DNA from 2 places in the Streptomyces sp. ITFR-6 genome. Region 1 is predicted to be linked to the other one. Evidence: predicted binding sites of a transcription regulator. Region 1 holds the regulator's gene; the other holds the start of a gene.
The links. Region 1 encodes HspR, which represses chaperone genes until heat shock. Its sites were predicted from a motif close to TTGAGNNNNNNNNNCTCAA; they were not measured.

Region 1 (7,758 bases):
TGCAGCCCGGGTACCGGATCGGCGAGCGCACCATCCGTCCCGCACGGGTGGCGGTGGCCGAACCCCAGCCGGGGGCGACGCCCGCGGCCGCGAAGGACGCGAAAGAAGAGCAGGCAGCCGACGAGGAGAGCGGTGGCGGCGAGGAGGTCTGACATTCCGTCCGACCACCTGGCAGCACACCGCCCGGCCACCGGGCCTCGCGTACGGATCACGCCGCACAGCGGCCGGATCCGTACGCGAGGCCCCGGGCCGGTCGTCCGGAAGGAGGGACGTCGATGAGTACGAAGGACTTCGTCGAGAAGGACTACTACAAGGTTCTCGGCGTCCCGAAGGACGCCACGGACGCCGAGATCAAGAAGGCGTACCGGAAGCTCGCCCGCGAGTTCCACCCGGACGCCAACAAGGGTGACAACAAGGCGGAGGAGCGCTTCAAGGAGATCTCCGAGGCCAACGACATCCTCGGTGACACCAAGAAGCGCAAGGAGTACGACGAGGCCCGCGCCCTCTTCGGCAACGGCGGCTTCCGCCCCGGACCCGGCAGCGGTGGCGGCAACTTCAACTTCGACCTGGGCGACCTCTTCGGAGGCACCCCGGGCGGCGGCCAGGGCGGCGGAGCCGGCGGCTTCGGCGGCGGTGGCGGCGGCCTGGGCGACGTGTTCGGCGGCCTCTTCAACCGGGGCGGCGGCGCCGGCACCCGGGTGCAGCCGCGCCGCGGCCAGGACATCGAGTCCGAGGTGACGCTCAGCTTCACCGAGGCGGTCGACGGGGCCACGGTCCCGCTGCGGATGTCCAGCCAGGCGCCCTGCAAGGCGTGCTCCGGCACCGGCGACAAGAACGGCACCCCCAGGGTCTGCCCGACCTGCGTCGGCACCGGACAGGTCTCGCGCGGCACCGGCGGCGGATTCTCGCTCACCGATCCCTGCGTGGACTGCAAGGGCCGGGGCCTCATCGCCCAGGACCCCTGCGACGTCTGCAAGGGCAGCGGCCGGGCGAAGTCCTCCCGCACCATGCAGGTGCGGATCCCGGCGGGCGTCTCCGACGGCCAGCGGATCCGGCTGCGCGGCAAGGGCAGTCCGGGCGAGCGCGGCGGACCGGCCGGTGACCTCTACGTCATCGTCCACGTCGACGCCCACCCGGTCTTCGGCCGCAAGGGCGACAACCTCACGGTCACCGTGCCCGTCACCTTCACGGAGGCGGCGCTCGGCGGCGAGGTGAAGGTGCCCACCCTCGGCGGACCTCCGGTCACCCTGAAACTGCCGGCCGGCACGCCCAACGGGCGCACCATGCGCGCCCGGGGCAAGGGCGCGGTGCGCAAGGACGGCAGCCGCGGCGACCTCCTGGTCACCGTGGAGGTCGTGGTCCCCAAGGACCTGGGCACGGACGCCAGGGACGCCCTGGAGGCCTATCGCAAGGCCACCGCGGACCAGGACCCGCGGGCGGAGCTGTTCCAGGCAGCGAAGGGAGCTTGAGATGGACGGCCGCCGACGTAATCCGTACCAGCTGACCGATGAGTCCCCGGTGTACGTGATCTCGATCGCGGCCCAGCTCTCGGGACTGCATCCCCAGACGCTGCGCCAGTACGACCGCCTCGGCCTGGTCTCTCCCGACCGCACGGCCGGGCGCGGCAGGCGCTACTCGGCCCGCGACATCGAGCTGCTGCGCACCGTGCAGCAGCTGTCGCAGGACGAGGGCATCAACCTGGCCGGCATCAAGCGCATCATCGAGCTGGAGAACCAGGTCGCCGCGCTCCAGCAGCGGATCGCCGAGCTCTCGGCGGCCGTGGACGGCGCGGACGCGGCGCTCCAGCAGCGCGAGGCCCAGGTGCACGCCTCCTACCGGCGCGATCTGGTGCCGTACCAGGACGTGCAGCACACCAGCGCACTGGTGGTCTGGCGGCCCAAGCGGCCCAAGGAGTAGTACCTCAGCACTCCCCGAGGCCCGTCGTCCCGCTCGCGCGGGGCGGCGGGCCCTCGCGTTGTCCCGGCCGGGTCCCGGCGATCCCCGAGCGGACGAGCAGGGCGCCGAGCTGGGTGCGGCTGGTGGCGTTGAGCGTCTGCATGAGCTTGGAGACGTGGGCGCGGCAGGTGCGGACGCTGATGCCGAGCTTTCCGGCCACGACCTGGTCGGTGTGGCCCTCGACCAGGAGGCGGGCGACGCTGAGCTGGACGGCGGTGACCGAGGTGCCGGCCGGAGCGGCCGGAAGCGGCTCCGTGAGCGGGATGGCCTGCGCCCACAGGACTTCGTACATCTGGATCAGATAGCGGACCAGCGCGGGGTGCCGGATCTCCAGCGCGACATCACGCGCGGCGTTGGCCGGGATGAAGGCACGGCGGACGGGGTGCTGGTAGATGTGCCGGAGCGGCGTGCCCCGCTCCAGGGTCAGCCTGGCCCGCGACAGGGCCCTCTGGAGCTGGTCGGGCGGTCGGGTGCTGCCCGGCTGCAGCGTCCGGATCTCCTCCGTGGCGCTCTCCGTCGCGTTCTGGACGGCGGCGTCGATCAGGGGCAGGCCTTCGAGGACGGTGATGGCGAGGTTGGGGTCCGTACTGGCCACGGTCGTCAGTGGTGCCAGCGAGTCGGCCAGGGCGGCCGAGAGGCTGAGGCGTTCGTGGATCTCCCGCACGACGGGCTGCAGGAGATGGGCCAGGGCGGCGGAGGGCGGCACGGGACGTACCCAGGCCTCGTCCTGCGGGTCGGGGTGGACCAGCGCCAGCTCGGTGAGACAGGGCGCCGGTTCGATGGCGGTCCGGGGTATCCGTCCCGCGCTCAGCGCCTCGGTGTAGATGTCGACCGCCGTGTCGCACAGCGCACGGTCCTCGTGGGCGTGCGCCGGTGTGTCCTCATCTCCGCCCATTCGTGCCCCCCACTTTCGGCAGTGCAGCAAGATGACGGTGGTGGCAGCGTAGTGCGCGGTCCACTGTGGGTGTTGCGGGGGAGCCGGAAACTCTCCCGCCCGATCGGGATGGTGACCATGGCTCCACGGCCGCGTGGCCACATCTCCGGCCCGGGGTGGGGGCCTCTGGAGTGCCGGCCGGTCAGGAGTCCTGATCGAGGATTCCCGACTGGGCGATCAAGTAGCCGAGTTGGGCGCGGCTCGTGCTTCCCAGCACGGCGGACAGCTTGGCGACATGGGCGCGGCAGGTGCGGACGTTCATGCCGAGCCGACGGGCTATCGCTTCGTCGACGTGCCCCTCGATCAGCAGCGTGGCGATGGCGCGCTGGACGCCTGTGATGCCGTCGCGGGCCGGGTCGTACGGAGCCGCCTCGTCCAGCGGGACGGCCCGGCGCCAGAGTTGTTCGAAGACCTTCGTCAGATAGGCGACCAGTGCCGGATGTCGTAGTTCCAGGGCGACGGGCAGGTCGTCCTGGACCGGGATGAACGCTACGGTCTCGTCGCAGATGATGAGGCGCTCGATGAGCTCTTCGAGCGTGCGGATCTCCATCCGGGCGCCCGCCATGAGGTCGACGTAGGCGAACGTGCGCTGGCTGTGCCGGACCGTGTGCTGGTAGAGGGTGCGGACGCTGATGCCGGAATCTATGAGAGGTTTGCTGCGGGTCAGGGCCTCGCTGAGGACCTCCTCGCTGCGTTTGCCTCCGGGCTGGACGGTCAGCACTTCCGTCCGGCTCTCGGCGATCGCCAGGTCGAGCGCTCCGTTGATCCGGTCAATGCCCTCCAGCACCGTGATCGCGTGCGTGGGCGCGGGACTCTGGGCGCTGATGGCCAGAAACGGTTCGAAGGCTTCGGCCAGCTCGACAGAGGTCCGCCGGCGATCCTGGATCTCGCGTTCCAGCGGGTAGAGGCGCTGCGCCAGAGCGGCCGAAGGCGGAACCGGGCGAAGCCACGAGGCGTCGTCCGGATCAGGCAGCAGAAGGCCGAATTTGACGAGACAGGGCGCGGGCCTGACCTCGGCGCGGGCCAGTCGGCCAACGCTGAGCGCGGCCGCATACAGCCTGGCACCCTCGGTGCACAGGTTCGTGACCTCATGAGTATGTGTCGGTTTCGTGTCCATTATAGGTAAAACTCCACCCCCCAGGGTCCTGAACATTCAGGAACATGATGCATCGCTCCTGTGGCATTGACGCGTCCGAATGAGCCATCGTCTCTGAAGAGCGGGGGAGAGGATCCAACAGGTGAGGACGAAGCCGACTATGTACAAGAGAATGCTTCGGTCAGTGCTTGGCACTGCGTTCGCGGCTGCTGCACTGCTGCTCGTGGCACATGGCTCTACTTCGGACGTTGGCTGGGGCAATGCGCAGGCAAGCGCTGCCGTCGACCATTACCAGGGCGATGTCGGCTGGGGCAATGTGGCGCCCGCTGCCTCCGGTGACCTTAACCAGTCCGACGTGGGCTGGGGGAATTCCGTGGAGAACAGGGCAGACTTGTGACCACCCCGCCGGACGACCGGACCTTCAGGCGCGAAATGGCAACCGCCTACCGCTCAGGGTGGCATTTCATCGACCTCGTCACGGCACTCCCCCACCGTGGTGATTCGTTGATGGTCACTCTGTTCGGCGACCCGGTCGTCGTCGCTCGTGAGGATGACGGGGAGGTTCGCGCCTACCGCTGTCTCCGCAAGCCGCGCGGGGCGCCGCAGCCGGTGCGCTGCGCCATCCGGTACGACATGATTTTTGTGAACCTCGCACAGCGTGACCATCAGCTGTTCGAGCCTGAAGCCATCTCCGCCACCCCCCGCAGTGCCTGAGCGATCCCCCGTCGTTCCACGTCGCTCAGACACTCCCCCACACAACGGCGTCACCGTGACCTGAACACGGTGACGCCGTTGTGCTGTGCCCGGCCGGAGGGACGTCGGACAAGAGCGCCCCGGTCAGCCGCGGCCGAGTGCCCGGTCCAGGGTGATCTCGATGGCGACGCGGTCCGGGTTGGGCTTCGGCGCGCGCCCGTAGCGGGCCGTCTTGCGGCGTTCTGCGTCCTCGACCCTGTCCCGCTCCGTGCGCACCCTGGCGACGCCCTCCAGGGTCGCCCAGCGGCGCCCTTCCGCCTGGCAGACCGCGACCCGTGCGCCCTCCGGTCCCGCGGCCAGGATGTTGGCGACCTTGCGGCTGTGCCTGCCGGTGATGATGCGGGCGAGGCCGGCCTCGGGGTCGTACGTCACGCAGACCGGGACCACGTGCGGGGTGCCGTCGGGGCGGAGCGTGGTGAGGGTGCATACATGGGGCTCGCGCCAGAAGGCCAGGTACTCGGGGCCGGGATCGCGTACGTCGACTGCCATGGGGTCAGCGTAGGCAGCCCGGCGACGCCGCGTGGTGGCGGGCGGGCCGGCCGGCCGGTTCACTCGGACGTAGAGGTGCGCGGCAGCGCGCGAGGGTCGCGGGGGCGTGGGAGCGGTCCAGCTTTTGCCTTGAGTGGAATAGACTCAACTTTGTGCACGTTGAGCGTGTCAGAAGTGAGTACGGGCCAGTCGTCGCAAGGAGGAGAGAGCGCACGTGGACGCCGAGCTGACCAACAGGAGCCGGGACGCCATCAACGCGGCCACCAGCAGGGCCGTGAAGGACGGGCACCCCGATCTGACCCCGGGGCATCTGCTGCTGGCGCTGCTCGCGGGTGAGGACAACGAGAATCTCGTCGACCTGCTGGCCGCCGTCGAGGCGGACCAGATCGCCGTCCGCACCGAGACGGAGCGGCTGCTGTCCGCGCTGCCCAGCGTGACCGGGTCGACCGTCGCACCCCCGCAGCCCAACCGCGAGCTGCTCGCGGTGATCTCCGACGCGGCGCAGCGGGCCAAGGAGCTGGGCGACGACTACATCTCCACCGAGCACCTGCTGATCGGGATCGCGGCCAAGGGCGGCCGCGCCGGTGAGATCCTCGACGGGCAGGGGGCCGGTGCGAAGAAGCTGCTGGACGCGTTCGAGAAGAGCAGGGGAGGGCGCCGGGTGACCACACCCGACCCGGAGGGTCAGTACAAGGCCCTGGAGAAATTCGGTACGGACTTCACCGCGGCCGCCCGCGAGGGCAAGCTCGACCCGGTCATCGGCCGGGACCAGGAGATCCGCCGCGTCGTCCAGGTGCTGTCGCGCCGCACCAAGAACAACCCGGTGCTCATCGGTGAGCCAGGCGTCGGCAAGACCGCCGTCGTCGAGGGGCTCGCCCAGCGCATCGTCAAGGGCGACGTCCCCGAGTCCCTCAAGAACAAGCGGCTCGTCTCGCTGGACCTCGGCGCGATGGTCGCGGGCGCGAAGTACCGCGGCGAGTTCGAGGAGCGGCTGAAGACCGTCCTCTCCGAGATCAAGGAGAGCGACGGCCAGATCATCACGTTCATCGACGAGCTGCACACCGTCGTCGGTGCCGGCGCGGGCGGCGACTCAGCCATGGACGCGGGCAACATGCTCAAGCCCATGCTGGCCCGCGGCGAGCTGCGGATGGTCGGTGCCACCACGCTCGACGAGTACCGCGAGCGGATCGAGAAGGACCCGGCGCTGGAGCGCCGCTTCCAGCAGGTGCTGGTGGCGGAGCCGTCCGTCGAGGACACCATCGCGATCCTGCGCGGGCTCAAGGGCCGCTACGAGGCCCACCACAAGGTACAGATCGCGGACTCCTCGCTGGTCGCGGCCGCGACCCTGTCCGACCGCTACATCACCTCGCGTTTCCTTCCCGACAAGGCCATCGACCTCGTCGACGAGGCGGCCTCCCGGCTGCGCATGGAGATCGACTCCTCGCCCGTCGAGATCGACGAACTCCAGCGCGCCGTCGATCGGTTGCACATGGAGGAGCTGGCCCTCAAGAACGAGGCCGACGCCGCTTCCAAGCAGCGCCTGGAGAAGCTCCGCCGTGACCTCGCCGACAAGGAGGAGGAGCTGCGCGGCCTCAACGCCCGCTGGGAGAAGGAGAAGCAGGGCCTCAACCGGGTCGGTGAGCTGAAGGAGCGCCTCGACGAACTGCGCGGACAGGCCGAACGGGCCCAGCGCGACGGCGACTTCGACAGCGCCTCCAAGCTGCTGTACGGGGAGATCCCGGGTCTTGAACGCGAGCTGGCCGAGGCCACGGAGGCCGAGCAGGAGGCCGCGAAGGAGCCCAAGGAGACGCTGGTCAAGGAGGAGGTCGGCCCGGACGACATCGCTGATGTCGTCGGCGCCTGGACCGGCATCCCGGCCGGCCGGCTGCTGGAGGGCGAGACCCAGAAGCTGCTGCGCATGGAGGAGGAGCTGGGCCGGCGCCTCATCGGGCAGACGGAGGCCGTGCAGGCCGTCTCGGACGCGGTACGCCGCACCCGGGCCGGAATCGCGGACCCCGACCGGCCCACCGGCTCCTTCCTCTTCCTCGGCCCGACCGGCGTCGGCAAGACGGAGCTGGCCAAGGCCCTCGCGGACTTCCTCTTCGACGACGAGCGGGCCATGGTCCGCATCGACATGAGCGAGTACAGCGAGAAGCACAGCGTGGCCCGGCTGGTCGGCGCCCCGCCCGGCTACGTCGGCTACGAGGAGGGCGGCCAGCTCACCGAGGCGGTCCGCCGCCGCCCGTACAGCGTCGTCCTGCTGGACGAGGTCGAGAAGGCTCATCCCGAGGTCTTCGACATCCTGCTCCAGGTCCTGGACGACGGACGGCTCACCGACGGACAGGGCCGGACGGTGGATTTCCGCAACACCATCCTGATCCTGACCTCCAACCTCGGCAGCCAGTACCTGGTCGATCCCCTGACCAAGCCCGAGGAGAAGAAGAACCAGGTCCTGGGCGTGGTGCGGGCCTCCTTCAAGCCGGAGTTCCTGAACCGGCTGGACGATCTGGTGGTGTTCTCCGCGCTGTCC
Region 2 (7,758 bases), 1.9 Mb from region 1:
CCGGCTTGTAGTCGGCGAAGAAGTCCCACCAGGCGCGATCGACCGAATTGGGATCCTGGAGGTACTGCTGGTAGATCTCGTCGACAAGCCACTCATTGGGGCCGAAAGCAGCAGCCGGGTTCGAACCCGGGCTGGCTTGGTCGGTCGAGATGCTTGAGTTACTGGGGGACTGAGACGACACGGCGGCAACCGCCCTCTTCCGCTTCACAAGGTGGTGGACAGCGGAAATCAAGGCTACGCCTCCCGGACCGTTCCATGCGGACCGGGCCGGTCTTCGTCGTGCAAGTCACATCGAAAGTCGGGTTTCGGCGCAGGAAATGGCGGGAAACAAGCTTGGTTCCGCATTGCTCCGGGTACGCGAGACCGCAGTTACGGCCCCTTGGACCGTACCCCTTGAACGGAACACGCAGAACGTGCCCTTCCGGTTCGAACCCTATGTCAACCTCGCGGTTGATGGATCCCCGGAAGAGTGACGCGGATGCGGCATCCGCGAGCTGATTCGGCCACACCGATCCGTCCGCCGTGCAGATCCACCGCCCAGCGGGCGATCGCCAGGCCGAGCCCGGTACCGCCATCGCTGCCCGGACCGTGCGGGGACGTCACGTCGCCCCGGTTGAAACGCTCGAAGACCCGGTGCCGCTCGGACTCCGGAATGCCGGGGCCCTCGTCCAGGACCTCCAGATGCAGCGACTCGGGCTGACTGCCGCGCCGGGCGCGCACCGTCACCCGGCCGTGCGGCGGGCTGTGCTTCACCGCGTTGTCGATCAGGTTCGCCACCACCTGGTGCAGCCGCTCCGCGTCCGCGTGCGCGGTCAGCTCGGGCGGCGACACGTCCAGGTGGAGATGGACGTCCTTACGGGTGGAGTTCCCGGAGCCGGAGGACAGCCGGCGGTGGCCGGTGGCGAGGTTCGCCTCCTTCAGCACCCCCGACAGATACGGCCACACCTCGAAACGGCGGGCCTTCAGCGTGACGACGCCGTTGTCCAGCCGGGACAGGTCCAGCAGCGTCTCCACCAGCCTGCCGAGCCGCTCGGTCTGCTTGAGGGCGGTGCGCATGGTCTCCGGATCGGGCGAGGACACCCCGTCCACGACGTTCTCCAGCACCGCTCTCAGCGCCGCGATGGGGGTGCGCAGCTCGTGTGAGACATTCGCCACCAGCTCCTTGCGGTGCCGGTCCACGGCCGCCAGATCGTCCGCCATCAGGTTGATCGTCTGGGCCAGGTCTCCCAGCTCGTCACGCCGGTCGGCGCCGCTCACCCGTCTGGTGTAGTCGCCGTGCGAGATCGACCGGGCCACGGCCCGCATCTCGTCCAGCGGCGCGGTCAGCCCGTGCGCCACGAACTGGGTGATCAGCAGGGTCGCGATGACCGAGAACACCGTGATGAACCGCAGCTCGGTACGGGTGCGCAGGGCCACCATCAGCAGCCCGGTCGTGATGAAGACCGAGACCACGACGAGGGTGCCCAGCTTGGCCTTGATCGAGAACGGCCGCAGCCCCGGTCCGGGCGCGGTCATGGCGCTGGGGTCTCCAGGGCGTAGCCGACACCGTGCACGGTACGGATGCGCTCCGCGCCGATCTTCCGGCGCAGCGCCTTGATGTGGCTGTCGACGGTACGGGTGCCCGAGGCGTCCGCCCAGTCCCAGACCTCGGCCAGCAGCTGCTCGCGGGACAGCACCGCGCGCGGCGTGTTGGCCAGGCAGACCAGCAGGTCGAACTCGGTCGGCGTCAGGTGGACGTCGTCCGCCCGCACCCGCACCCGGCGCTGCGCGTGGTCGATCTCCAGCTCGCCGAGGCGCAGTATTCCGCTGCGCGGCGTCACGGCGGCCAGCGCGGCCCGCTCGACGCGGCGCAGCAGGACGTGCACCCGGGCCGCCAGCTCGCGCATGGAGAACGGCTTGGTCATGTAGTCGTCGGCGCCGACCCCGAGCCCGACGAGCATGTCGGTCTCGTCGTCCCTGGCGGTCAGCATCAGGACCGGCACCGGGCGCTGTGCCTGCACCCGGCGGCAGACCTCCAGCCCGTCGAAACCGGGGAGCATGATGTCGAGCACCATCAGATCCGGCTGCCAGGCCTCGGCCGCGTCCACGGCCGCGGGGCCGTCGAGCGCGGTCTGTACCAGGAAGCCCTCCGCCCGCAGCCGGGCGGAAATGGCATCGACGATCGTCGCGTCGTCCTCGACCACCAGCACCCGGCGCTGCGCGCCAGGGGTGGCCGCGACACCGTTGTGGGTGGTGTGTGTCTGTTCCATCGCCCCGCCCCTGCCCGTTCTCGCGGGGGCCATTCCCCCGGACGCACGGTTATCGCTTGTGAATTTCGCGGGAGATCCCGTTATCGGTCAGCAGCGTAAAGGCAGCGGGCCGTTCCCGGCTACGCAGGGTGCAAGGGCGTGGGGGTGCGCGGACCGCGCGAAGGAGGTGGAGTGTCGCTCTTGTGGGGCTTGGCCCCCGGGCGTCCCGGGGGCCCGGATACCAGGCGGGGGAATCTCAGTCGGTGCGAATTGCGAGATGGACCACGTCCGGCACACCTCGGGCAACGCCTACCTCTTCGGTCCGAACCCCATGGAATCCGGCATCGCGCAGGGCTTCCTCGAATTCGGCGGACGGTTGCGCGGACCACACCGCGAGCACTCCGCCGGGCGTGAGGCACCGGAGGCAGTCGGCCAGACCGGCGGGGGAGTAGAGGTTTCCGTTGTCCTCCGTCACCGTCCAGTCCGGCCCGTTGTCGATGTCCAGACACAGTGCGTCGTAACGTTCCGTAGTGGTACGGAGATGGGCGACGAGATCCGCCGTCAGGATCCCGGCCCGGGGATCGGCCAGCGCCTCTCCCGAGATCCCGGCCAGCGGCCCGCCCAGGTGCCAGTCCACGATGGCCTGTTCCCGCTCCACCACCGCGATCCGGCCCCAGCGCGGTTCTGCGGCGGCCCGCGCGAGCGAGAACCCGACCCCGAGGCCGCCGATGAGCACCGCCGGGGCCGGCCGGTCCGCGGGCAGCGCGGCGAGGGCGGCGTCGATCAGCAGCCGCTCCGAGCGCCCGTCCGAGGTGTCCATCAGGAAGCACCCGTTGGCGATGATCTCGAAGTCGTCGCCCCGCCTGCGCAGGACGACCTCCCCGTACGGTCCCTCGCGGCGGTCGAGGGTGACGGGGGCGAGGGCGTCGGGGCCGTAGGTGGGGTGCATGGCGCGGGTCTCCGGTGGGTTGGTCGGCGGGTGCGGTCACCGCCGGTCGGTGTCGGGCCCATCCTGGCCCGAGCGGCGGTGCCGGGGCCAGCGGGGTGCCCGGCTCGCGGCGCGGTCAGGGGCGCGGGGCCTTCTCGCCGTGCACCGCGATGTGCTCGGCCGCCAGCCACGGGGCGAGGTCGTCGACGAGGACCGACAGGACGGCCGGGTCGGCGGTCGGGGTGCGGCCCGTACGGGCGGCGAGCCGCATCTGCTCGGCCCGCTCGGGCAACTGCGGGTAGTAACGGGCGAAGAGTTCGGCGCACTCGGCCAATTCGCTGGTCCAGCCGCCCCACCTGGGCATCACCAGCGTGAAGCCCGTCCGTACGATCCGGCGGGCGACGCGGCGGCTCATGGCGCGGCGTTCGGAGTCCGTCGTGGCCCCGGCCGCCCGCTCGTGCCAGCCGGGCAGCAGCAGGCACAGGTCGCCGTTGGTCTCCCGGGCGAGCAGCGAGCTCGGCCGGTAGCGCGGCGGCCGCCCGGCGAGGTCGTCGCCGAGCAGCGGGGTGCACAGGCAGGCGATGAAGAAGCCCAGGTCGTGGCGTTCGAGGTCGCTGAGCACGGTGTCCCTGCCGGACAGCAGGATGCCGACGCCGTCGATCTCCTCGAACGAGGCGTCGAGTCCGGCCTCGACGGCGTCGGCATCCTCCCGGTCCGCCCCGGCGGGTCCGGCGTGCAGGACCAGTTGCAGATCCAGGTCGGAGACGCCGGGAACGGCCGTGCCGCGCGGAATGCTGCCGTAGATGTAGGCGCTGTCCAGCCGGTCGGGGCCGAAGACCTCGGAGATACGGGACCGGGCGGCCGCCACGACCGGCGCGAACCGCTCGGGTACCCGGCTCAGCGAGCCCTCGCGGGCGATCGTGCCGTCCGGTTCCAGCCCTCTGTCTTCGTTCATACGGGCACTCTGCCCTGTCGCCGGGGCCGCGCCGAACGCTTTTCCGGGCTCAGCGCGGAGGTGACGGCGGGGCGGCGAACGTCACGTCCGCGGCCGCCACGGTGACCTCGGCATCGCCGCTGATCGGCGACGCCGCGACCCGGGACACCACGGCGGCCGGGACGGCGGCGCTGATGCCGGGGCGGCCGGGATGTCCTGCGTCGCGTGGGCGTCGTACGGCAGCACGACCCGGTGGCCCAGGGCCAGGGCGGTACGGGCGGTGGCCTGGACGCACATCTCCGACATCACCCCGCACACCGCGAGCGACCGGGCCCCGGCACCGCTCAGCAGCTCTCCCAGCGGGGTGCCCGCGAAGCCGTCGTCCCTGGTCTTGCGGATCACCACCTCCCCGGGGCCGGCCTCGACGGGCAGGTGCAGCGCCCAGCCCGGGGTGTGCGGCTCGTCGCCCGAGCCGGGCGCGCCGTCGTTCTGGAGGTGCACGACCAGCGCGCCGCCGCTCCGGGCCCGTGCGATCAGCTCCGCCACCCGCTCCAGGAGTCCGGCCGCGCCGGGCACCGCCCGGTCACCCGTCACCCCCGCCTTCTGGACGTCGACGACCAGCAGGGCCTGCGCGGGGGAAGCGGAATCGTTCATGGCGTCATCCTGTCCGGCACGGCCGCCGCCTTCCAGGGGATTTCACGGGCGCTCTCCCGTGTTGCACGAAGGGCATGCGGAGGCAGTCGTTCCCGATCGCGCTCCTGGCCGCGTTCCTGATCGCTCACAGCGAACACGGCTTGGGGAACATCGGGCAGCTCATGAGCATTGAGTCTGCATAGCTCAACTTGACTGCCGAAGGGGAGATCATGGCTACTGAGTCCGACGCGGTCACACCGCTCACCCTGCCTGTGCTGCCGCTCGACGACGAGGTCGTGCTGCCCGGGATGGTGGTGCCTCTGGACCTGTCCGACACCGACGTACGCGCCGCTGTGGAGTCCGCACAGGCCGTCGCCCGCGAGGGCGGCGGCAAGCCGGAGGTGCTGCTCGTCCCGCGCATCGACGGCACCTACACCGGCATCGGTGTCATCGGCACCGTGGAACAGGTGGGACGGCTCTCCGACGGAGACCTCGGCGCGCTCATCCGGGGCCGCGACCGGGTACGGATCGGCGCCGGCACCAACGGACCGGGCTCCGCGCTCTGGGTGGAGGGCACCCGGGTCGACGGGTCGGCCCCCGACCCCCTTCCGGGATCCGTCGCCGAGCTGGCCAAGGAGTACAAGGCGCTCGCCACCAGCTGGCTGAAGCAGCGCGGCGCCTGGCAGGTCGTGGACCGGGTCCAGCAGATCGAGGACATCTCCGCGCTCGCCGACAACTCCGGATACTCCCCCTTCCTGACCACCGCCCAGAAGGTGCGGCTGCTGGAGACCGCGGATCCGGTCGCCAGGCTGAAGCTCGCCATCCAGTGGCTCGGTGAACACCTCGCGGAGCAGGACGTCGCGGAGTCCATCGCCAAGGACGTCCAGGAGGGCGTCGACAAGCAGCAGCGCGAGTTCCTGCTGCGGCGCCAGCTCGACGCCGTCCGCAAGGAGCTCTCCGAACTCAACGGCGACTCCGGCTCCGGCGACGAGTCCGACGACTACCGGGCCCGCGTCGAGGCCGCCGACCTTCCCGAGCACGTCCGCGAGGCCGCGCTGAAGGAGGTCGACAAGCTGGAGCGCTCCTCCGACCAGAGCCCCGAGGGCTCCTGGATCAGGACCTGGCTCGACACTGTCCTCGAACTGCCGTGGACCGTGCGGACCGAGGACGCCTACGACATCAAGGGCGCCCAGGAGATCCTGGACGCAGAACACGCGGGCCTCCAGGACGTGAAGGAGCGCATCACCGAGTACCTCGCGGTGCGCAAGCGGCGCGCGGACCGCGGTCTCGGCGTGGTCGGCGGGCGGCGCGGGGGTGCGGTGCTGGCCCTGGTCGGTCCGCCCGGCGTGGGCAAGACCTCGCTCGGTGAATCCGTCGCGCACGCCATGGGCCGCGAGTTCGTCCGCGTCGCGCTCGGCGGCGTCCGGGACGAGGCGGAGATCCGCGGCCACCGGCGCACCTACGTCGGCGCGCTGCCCGGACGCATCGTCCGCGCCATCAAGGAGGCCGGTTCGATGAACCCGGTCGTCCTGCTCGACGAGATCGACAAGGTCGGCTCCGACTACCGGGGCGACCCGGCCGCGGCCCTCCTCGAAGTGCTCGACCCGGCCCAGAACCACACCTTCCGCGACCACTACCTGGAGGTCGAACTCGACCTCAGCGACGTCGTCTTCCTGGCCACCGCCAACGTCCTGGAAGCGATCCCGGAAGCCCTGCTCGACCGGATGGAACTGGTCAGGCTCGACGGCTACACCGAGGACGAGAAGGTCGTCATCGCCCGCGACCACCTGCTCCCGCGCCAGCTGGAGCGGGCCGGCCTGGAGCAGGACGAGGTCACCCTCGACGAGTCCGCCCTGCGCAAGCTGGCCGGCGAGTACACCCGCGAGGCCGGCGTGCGGAACCTGGAGCGTTCCGTAGCCCGGCTGCTGCGCAAGGTCGCGGCCCAGCACGAGCTGGGCGACCGGGAACTCCCGTTCACGGTGACCGACGAGGACCTGCGCGGTCTGATCGGGCGGCCGCACCACGTCCCCGAGTCCGCCCAGGACCCGGCCGAGCGCCGCACCGCGGTGCCGGGCGTGGCCACCGGGCTCGCGGTGACCGGTGCCGGGGGTGACGTCCTCTTCGTCGAGGCCTCGCTCGCCGACCCGGAGACCGGCGCTTCCGGACTGACCCTCACCGGCCAGCTCGGTGACGTCATGAAGGAGTCCGCGCAGATCGCGCTGAGCTTCCTGCGCTCGCACGGCGCGGAGCTGGAGCTGCCGGTCGCGGACCTCAAGGACCGGGGCGTGCACATCCACTTCCCGGCGGGCGCGGTCCCCAAGGACGGCCCGAGCGCCGGCATCACCCTGACGACCGCGCTGGCCTCGCTGCTCTCCGGACGGCTGGTCCGCACGGATGTGGCGATGACCGGTGAGGTGTCGCTGACCGGACGGGTACTGCCGATCGGCGGTCTGAAGCAGAAGCTGCTCGCCGCCCACCGCGCGGGCATCACCACCGTGGTGATCCCGCAGCGCAACGAGGCGGATCTGGACGACGTCCCCGCCGAGGTGCTGGAGACCCTGGAGGTCCACCCGGTCACCGACGTCCGCCAGGTGTTGGAGATCGCCCTCGCCCCGGCCTCGGCCCTGGCGGAGCGGAGGATCCCGGCCGCGGCGTGAGTGCCACGGCGTGACGGACGCGGCACCACGTACACGGCCGGTACGGACGGCCTGTCTCCCCTTCCGGGGAGGCGGGCCGTTTCGCGTACGGGAGGTTCTACGGGCGGTAGATCGTGCCCGGGACCGGCTCGGCGGGCGCCATCAGCTGGGGGACCGTCACGAAGATGTAGCCCTGCTTCTTCAGCGCGTCGATGATGCCCGGCACCGCGGGCACCGAGCCCTTGTAGATGTCGTGCAGCAGGATGATGCCGTCCTTGCTCGCCTGGTCGAGTATCCGCTTCTTGATCAGCGCGGAGTCGGTCGTCGAGTAGTCCTTGGCGGTGGCGCTCCACAGGATCTGGGAGAGCCCCAGGTCCTTGCTGATGTTGGAGACGGTGT

Region 2: a site for HspR is predicted at 4,913-4,931, ahead of lon (endopeptidase La). Genes of this name have one in related genera too.

The regions. Positions count from the first base shown of each region.
Region 1 covers NZ_CP134612.1:4,417,261-4,425,018, forward strand. The annotation lists gene grpE (nucleotide exchange factor GrpE) at 1-152, shown strand, start outside; gene dnaJ (molecular chaperone DnaJ) at 276-1,469, shown strand; gene RLT59_RS20100 (heat shock protein transcriptional repressor HspR) at 1,471-1,917, shown strand; gene RLT59_RS20105 (helix-turn-helix transcriptional regulator) at 1,922-2,851, opposite strand; gene RLT59_RS20110 (helix-turn-helix transcriptional regulator) at 3,033-4,007, opposite strand; gene RLT59_RS20115 (Rieske (2Fe-2S) protein) at 4,380-4,700, shown strand; gene RLT59_RS20120 (pyridoxamine 5'-phosphate oxidase family protein) at 4,824-5,228, opposite strand; gene clpB (ATP-dependent chaperone ClpB) at 5,443-7,758, shown strand, end outside.
Region 2 covers NZ_CP134612.1:2,506,763-2,514,520, reverse strand. The annotation lists gene RLT59_RS11120 (multifunctional oxoglutarate decarboxylase/oxoglutarate dehydrogenase thiamine pyrophosphate-binding subunit/dihydrolipoyllysine-residue succinyltransferase subunit) at 1-181, opposite strand, end outside; gene RLT59_RS11115 (HAMP domain-containing sensor histidine kinase) at 439-1,515, opposite strand; gene RLT59_RS11110 (response regulator transcription factor) at 1,512-2,249, opposite strand; gene RLT59_RS11105 (spermidine synthase family protein) at 2,485-3,177, opposite strand; gene RLT59_RS11100 (nucleotidyltransferase domain-containing protein) at 3,293-4,111, opposite strand; partial or broken gene RLT59_RS11095 (isochorismatase family protein) at 4,161-4,744, opposite strand; gene lon (endopeptidase La) at 4,954-7,380, shown strand; gene RLT59_RS11085 (polysaccharide deacetylase family protein) at 7,478-7,758, opposite strand, start outside.